Regions from separate parts of the Staphylococcus sp. acrmy genome, predicted to be linked through region 3. Evidence: predicted binding sites of a transcription regulator. Region 3 holds the regulator's gene; each other region holds the start of a gene.
What was found. Region 3 encodes CtsR, which represses protease genes until heat stress. Its sites were predicted from a motif close to ATGGTCAATAAAGGTCAAACA; they were not measured.
Positions count from the first base shown of each region.

Region 1: clpB (ATP-dependent chaperone ClpB) is a predicted target of CtsR. The motif match lies at 1,335-1,355, and genes of this name have one in related genera.
Region 2: clpP (ATP-dependent Clp endopeptidase proteolytic subunit ClpP) is a predicted target of CtsR. The motif match lies at 1,247-1,267, and genes of this name have one in related genera.

Region 1 is NZ_JALCVE010000002.1:329,026-331,304, forward strand. Features, by position in the region: gene clpB (ATP-dependent chaperone ClpB) at 1-1,282, opposite strand, end outside; gene FH144_RS03350 (acyltransferase family protein) at 1,666-2,279, opposite strand, start outside.
Region 2 is NZ_JALCVE010000005.1:93,270-95,548, forward strand. Features, by position in the region: gene FH144_RS06775 (TIGR01777 family oxidoreductase) at 1-358, shown strand, start outside; gene FH144_RS06780 (hypothetical protein) at 376-561, shown strand; gene clpP (ATP-dependent Clp endopeptidase proteolytic subunit ClpP) at 616-1,200, opposite strand; tRNA gene FH144_RS06790 (tRNA-Arg) at 1,389-1,460, shown strand; gene whiA (DNA-binding protein WhiA) at 1,664-2,279, opposite strand, start outside.
Region 3 is NZ_JALCVE010000009.1:4,760-7,038, reverse strand. Features, by position in the region: gene FH144_RS09455 (protein arginine kinase) at 1-373, opposite strand, end outside; gene FH144_RS09450 (UvrB/UvrC motif-containing protein) at 366-929, opposite strand; gene FH144_RS09445 (CtsR family transcriptional regulator) at 955-1,416, opposite strand; gene FH144_RS09440 (NupC/NupG family nucleoside CNT transporter) at 1,572-2,279, shown strand, end outside.

The sequences.
Region 1 (2,279 bases), on a different contig from region 3:
ATGCACTTTCTTCAATTTCTAATTGCATAACGCGTCGATTGACTTGGTCTAATTCAGTTGGGTTTGATCCCATTTCTGTACGAATAGTTGCACAAGCTTGGTCTACTAAGTCAATCGCTTTATCAGGTAAAAATCTGTCTGTAATATAGCGATCTGATAATTCAGCAGCTGCTACCAATGCACGGTCTTGAATACGCACACCATGATATACTTCATAGCGTTCTTTTAATCCACGTAAGATAGAAATTGTATCTTCTACATCAGGTTCACTTACGCCTACTTTTTGGAAACGACGTTCTAATGCTGAATCTTTTTCAATATATTCACGATATTCATTGAGTGTTGTTGCACCGATACAGTGTAATTCACCACGTGCTAACATTGGTTTTAACATATTACCTGCATCCATAGCGCCATCTGTTTTACCAGCGCCTACTAGCATGTGAATTTCATCGATGAATAAGATAATACGTCCTTCAGCTTCTTTAACTTCTTTAAGCACTGCTTTTAAACGTTCTTCAAACTCACCTCTGAATTTAGCACCAGCAACTAAAGCACTTAAATCTAATTCAAAAATAGTTTTGTCTAATAGAGATTCAGGTACGTCTTTACGTACAATACGTTGAGCTAAGCCTTCGACAATAGCTGTTTTACCTACACCAGGTTCCCCAATTAATACTGGGTTATTTTTTGTTTTACGACTTAAAATTCTAATCGTATTTCGAATTTCTTCATCTCTACCGATGACAGGGTCCATTTTACCTTGGCGAACTTCTTCTACTAAGTCACGGCCATATTTTTCTAATGCTTCATAGTTTACTTCTGGATTTTGTGAAGTCACATGATTTCCCCCTCTAACTTTAGTAATAATTTCTTTAACAACTTCTGCTTTATTTCCGACATATTGTTGAGTTGTTTCATCAATGTCCATTGCAGCACGCAAGATATGTTCCATTGAAATATATTGATCTTCGTAATCATTCATGTACGATTCTGCTTTATTTAATAACTCATTTGCTTTTTGACTAATATATTGTCCATATTGAACATTGTCACCTTGGACTGAAGGATAATTTTTTAATTTATTATTGTAAGCTTGATTTAATTCTTCAGTATCGATATTTGCACGTTCTAGTATGCTTTTAAATAAACTGTCACTTTCATCTAACGTTCCTTTTAATATAGCTTCAACTTCAATGTTTTGTAATTCATATTCTTTACTAAGTTCAACTGCTTTTTGTAATGCACTTTGAACGGTATATGTCATTTGATTAATATCCAAATTTGTCACCCCTACTTATTTGATAAGAGCCAGGTCAAATACTCCTTTTTTGACTTTGACTTTCTTTGACCTTAAATACATTATAATCCCTATTTGACTATTAAGCAACAATTATACTTAACTTTTTAAGTTAATTTATGCAAAGCCCAAAGCCTACTATGACAACATTTTAATTACTATTACTTAAAATATTTATCACGATTGCGCTTATTTTAAACATCAAACCTATCGGCATTTTCAGATATTATGGTCAAACTTTTTTAATATGAAAAAGGAGCAAGACTGAAATCAAATGAAAGTTCACAGATTTCGTTGTCTCGCTCCTACAAAGTGGACTAGAAATGAAAGTACTTAAAAGTAGTACAATTTTCAACTAGTCAATCTTATTTATTTTTCGTATTACTTTTGATTGTCTTAATAATTTCATCTGACAATGCTTTAACGCCACTATTTTCTAAATGGATACCGTCTGATGCGAAATATTCAGAATGCCCTTCTGAACGTTTATACCAGTCAACTAATGTCACGTTTTTATGCTTTTTAGCAGCATTAGCAAGGTGTTTATTAACATCATCTTGCCAATCACGTGGTACACGCGTATTCACTAAATAAATTTGGGCATCTCCAAATTTACTGATAAGTTGATTCAATTCATTTTCAGAGAAGCCACCATTCGTTCCAAGTTCCAATACTACTTGATCTGATGGTTTATTATAATTTGAATAATTGCCAGCAATAGTTAACGCTTCTTGTAAATGACGTCCAACTTTACCATCGATAGTTGCTTTAGGTGCTCGTGATTTAAATGTTTCCCCAATATCTACCATTACCGAATCACCAATTAATAATGGACTAATATTCGTATCGACTTGATCTTTTTCCTTACTTTCACTTGTTGAGCCATCAAGATGAATATTTTCACCAGGCATCATTCTTACCAAGTATTTATCTACTTCATTCGTATTAAATGAATTTGCCTTGTTATCAATTTCATATT
Region 2 (2,279 bases), on a different contig from region 3:
TAAATTCTTTGTAGGCGGTAAGTTAGGTTCTGGTTCTCAATGGTATTCTTGGATTCATATAGATGACCTTGTACAAGCCATTTTATTCACAATTGATAACCAAGCAGCACGTGGACCTTTCAATATGGCTTCTCCTTTACCTGAACGTCAAAATCTATTCGGTTATACTCTTGCTCGCGTAATGCACAAACCTCATGAAACATGGGCACCATCACTTGCAATGAGAGCCGTTCTAGGTGAAATGTCTACCGTTGTGCTAGATACTCAAAAAGTATTACCTAACAAACTCGATGCGTTAGGCTATAACTTTAAATATCCTAATTTAAAACTGGCTCTCGAAGATTTAATTAAAGATTAATACTAGAGGTTCTAATTATGAACGATTCCAAATTAACTTATATATTGCTCATTATTGCAAGCTTATGTCTTATCTTGAATGGTATTTTTGCTTTTGAAAATAATGTAGTAATCAAAATTATGTCTATTACTTTTATTATTGTAGGCATTCTATTACTCGCTGTTTCGATTCAATTATTTTTAAAGCACACTTCGAAAAAATAATAAAAAATAAGAGGGAGCGCATTGATTGCGTTCCCTCTTTTCAATCTTTAATGATTAATCTTCTGGTTGCATAACTCCGTCGATTAAACCGTATTCTTTAGCTTCGTCAGCTGTTAAGAAATTATCACGGTCTGTGTCTTGTTGGATTTTTTCAATGCTTTGGCCAGTACGTTCTGCTAAAATTCTATTTAATTTTTCACGTGTTTTTAGAATGTGATTAGCAGCAATTTCGATTTCAGTAGCTTGACCTTGAGCGCCACCTAATGGTTGGTGAATCATTACTTCAGCATTTGGTAATGCATAACGTTTACCTTTTGCACCAGCAGCTAATAAGAATGAACCCATTGATGCAGCCATACCGATACAAATAGTTTGTACATCAGGTTTAATGTGTTGAATCGTATCATAGATTGCAAAACCAGCTGTGACACTGCCACCTGGAGAATTAATATATAGGTAAATATCTTTTTCAGAATCTTGAGCTTGTAAGAATAATAATTGTGATACAATTGAGTTTGCTACGTTATCATCAATAGCTGAACCTAACATGATGATACGGTCTTTTAATAATCTAGAATAAATATCATATGCGCGTTCACCGCGGTTTGTTGTTTCAATAACTGTAGGAATTAAATTCATTTATATTTCCTCCTCATAATTAACTGTTACATTGTATTTTACATCAAAAGTCAAAAATGGTCAAAAATTTAACCTATCCTTTTTCTCGGACGTTTGACTCAAATTAAAAATATTTTGTACACTATAAACATACATATAAATTGTACTTTTAAATGAATAAATAGTACAGAAATACGTTTTCAAATTAGCTCCTCGTAGTGTAATGGATAGCACGTAAGATTCCGGTTCTTAAGATAGAGGTTCGATTCCTCTCGAGGGGGTTATTATATACTAATTAAATACATTGTTAAAATCAAAAGCCCATAACAATGGGCTTTTTTCTATATCTGCCATTAATAACACGCCATCTAAAACTCATTTTCAGGGACTTTTTAGGGGCTCAAGCTACAATTTAACATTATAATAACAAACACCCAAAACATTGGATTGATACACAACCAAATTTTAGGTGTTTGTAGTTTATCTATAATTCTATTTTCTCGCCACTACGCAATTTATCAGCAAGTTCATTTAGCTTTCTCAAGCGATGATTAACGCCCGATTTCGAGATGGCACCTGTTGATAACATTTCACCGAGTTCTTTTAAAGAAATCTCTTGATGTTCGACGCGTAATTTAGCAATCTCTCTCAAACGATCTGGCAAGTTATCCAAGCCAATTTCTTGATCGATCAATTGGATACTTTGAACTTGTTTCATCGCAGCACTGACGGTCTTATTTAAATTAGCCGTCTCACAATTGACCAAGCGATTAACCGAGTTTCTCATATCTCTAACGATACGTACGTCCTCAAATTTTAATAACGCTTGATAGCCACCTATTAAACTTAAAAATTCAGAGATTTTTTCCGCTTCTTTTAAATAAGCAATACTGCCTTTTTTACGTTCCAAATGTTTAGCATTTAAGCCATAGCTATTCATTAATTTAGTTAAACCTTCTGAGTGATTCTCATATTGTGAGAAAATTTCTAAATGGTACGATGACGTTTCTGGATTATTAACTGAACCACCAGCTAAGAAAGCCCCACGCAGATAGCTTCTACGCATTTCATCGTCCGTAATCATACTGGCATCAATGTCG
Region 3 (2,279 bases):
GAAGCGTTAAGTCATTACCCATTGCTTGAACACGAATATGGTCTTCTTCATTAATCATAATACTTATCGACTCATCTTCGTTTAACAATACTGCTGAAGCTGGCTGTTTAATTAACTCTGGGCTAATTAGGTGTTTAGCTACCAACTTCATTTTATTCTGTTGATCCATCATATCGAGACGCATAAGCGATAAATCTGGTAATGCATCTTGAACTTCGTTGATGACCCTAAAGCCGGCTTGCTCAGATGGAAACATTAACGGGTGAACATGATTCTCTAAGTTTCTGGCTAATCGAATACGCGATGACATTACAATCGGTGACTCGGCAGTTTCTTTCATCCATTCACTTATAGGCGTATTAATATCACTCATTAGGTTCCACCCCACTCTCCTCTTTCAAAGCCTTAATTTCATCTCGAATTACCGCTGCCTCTTCAAAGTTTTGTTCTTCAATTAAGGTATTTAAATACTTCGTTTTTTCTTCAATTTGTTTCTTGATTGCAAGTTTCTTATGCGAAGAACGAGGTGTTTTACCTACGTGTTCAATTTGTCCTCCTTGCACACGTCTCACAATGTTTACAATGTCATCTTTAAACGTCGCATAACAATTGGCACATCCAAATTTCCCTACATGCGCAATATCTTTTAACGTCATGTTACATGTAGGACATCGTTTTTCTTCTTGAAAAGCTACTTCATGAAAATTAATTCCATGTTTAGCCGCCAAATGTTGCAATATTTGTTTTACGACAAATGCTTCTTCAATGTCATCCTGGAACTGTGAATATGAGGAAGTAGAGTCATTCTGTTGCCAAGGGTTATCACCCTCTGCACATATTGAACATACCCATTTTTCAGAAGTTCCTTCTTTACTTTTAACTGTGAGTTTAACCTCTGCTTCATTTAAATGACAATTTTCGCAAAGCACACATAGACACCTCGCTTTTTCTCTATTAATAGTAATTAATAATTGGTAATAATCGTTTCAAGATGTTAGCTCTAATGATATCTCGTGCCACCACATCCATTTTTAATGTTTCGCGATCGACAATGACGTGAATCATTCGAGCTTCTCTTTCACTAATTAAGCCTTTATCCAATAGACCATCTATAATGTAATATGCCTGTTGTTGTGAGATTGATGGGCCTATTAAACGCATTAAATGATTAATATATCCTGTTGCATCTTTATTTTCAATTTTAGTGATTCGGATGTAACCTCCGCCACCACGTTTACTTTCTATTTCATAGCCATGTTCATTTGTAAATCTTGTTTTAATAACATAATTTAATTGAGAAGGTACACAGTCGAAACGTTGAGCAATATTTGCCCGTTGAATTTCTACCACGTCTTCATTAGTTTCTTCAAATAATTTTTTAATGTACTGTTCTATGATGTCAGACATGTTGTGCATGATTTACCACCTCTTTTGACCTTCTTTGACTATATTATAGGAGCATCTTTGACCTTTTTCAACCAATTTGTTTTTTAATTATTAAAAAATTAGGATGTTACATTTACTAATTTAATGTATTATATTAGGTAAATAAAAGATAAAGGAGTAGAGTTATGCATATTCTCATTGGGATTATTGGGATTATTTTCTTTTTAGCGCTTGCATTCTTATTTAGCTCTGACAGAAAAAATATTCGTTGGCAATATGTGGGTATATTGCTTGTTATCCAACTTGTTTTTGCGTTCATTTTATTAAAAACAACAGCAGGTATTACAGTTATCGGTGGCATTTCAGAGGGATTTAACTACTTATTACAGAAAGCAGCAGAAGGGGTTAACTTTGTATTTGGCGGATTTAAATATGTCGATCCAAAAAATCCACCATTCTTCTTTAACGTGCTGTTACCAATCGTCTTTATTTCAGCATTGATCGGTATTTTACAATATACTCGAATTTTGCCATGGATTATTAATGTTTTAGGATTCTTAATCTCTAAAATCAACGGTATGGGACGTTTAGAATCATACAATGCAGTTGCAGCAGCAATCTTAGGACAATCAGAAGTTTTCATTTCTTTAAAAAAACAATTACCTTACATACCTAAACACCGTTTATATACTTTAACGGCTTCGGCAATGTCTACTGTTTCAGCGTCAATCATTGGTGCTTACTTCAGTCTAATTGAACCTAAATATGTCGTTACTGCCGTAGTATTAAACTTATTCGGTGGTTTCATCATCGCATCTATCATTAACCCTTATAAAGTTAATGAAGAAGAAGATAAACTATTAGTTGATGAAAGCGAAACTAGAAATCAATCG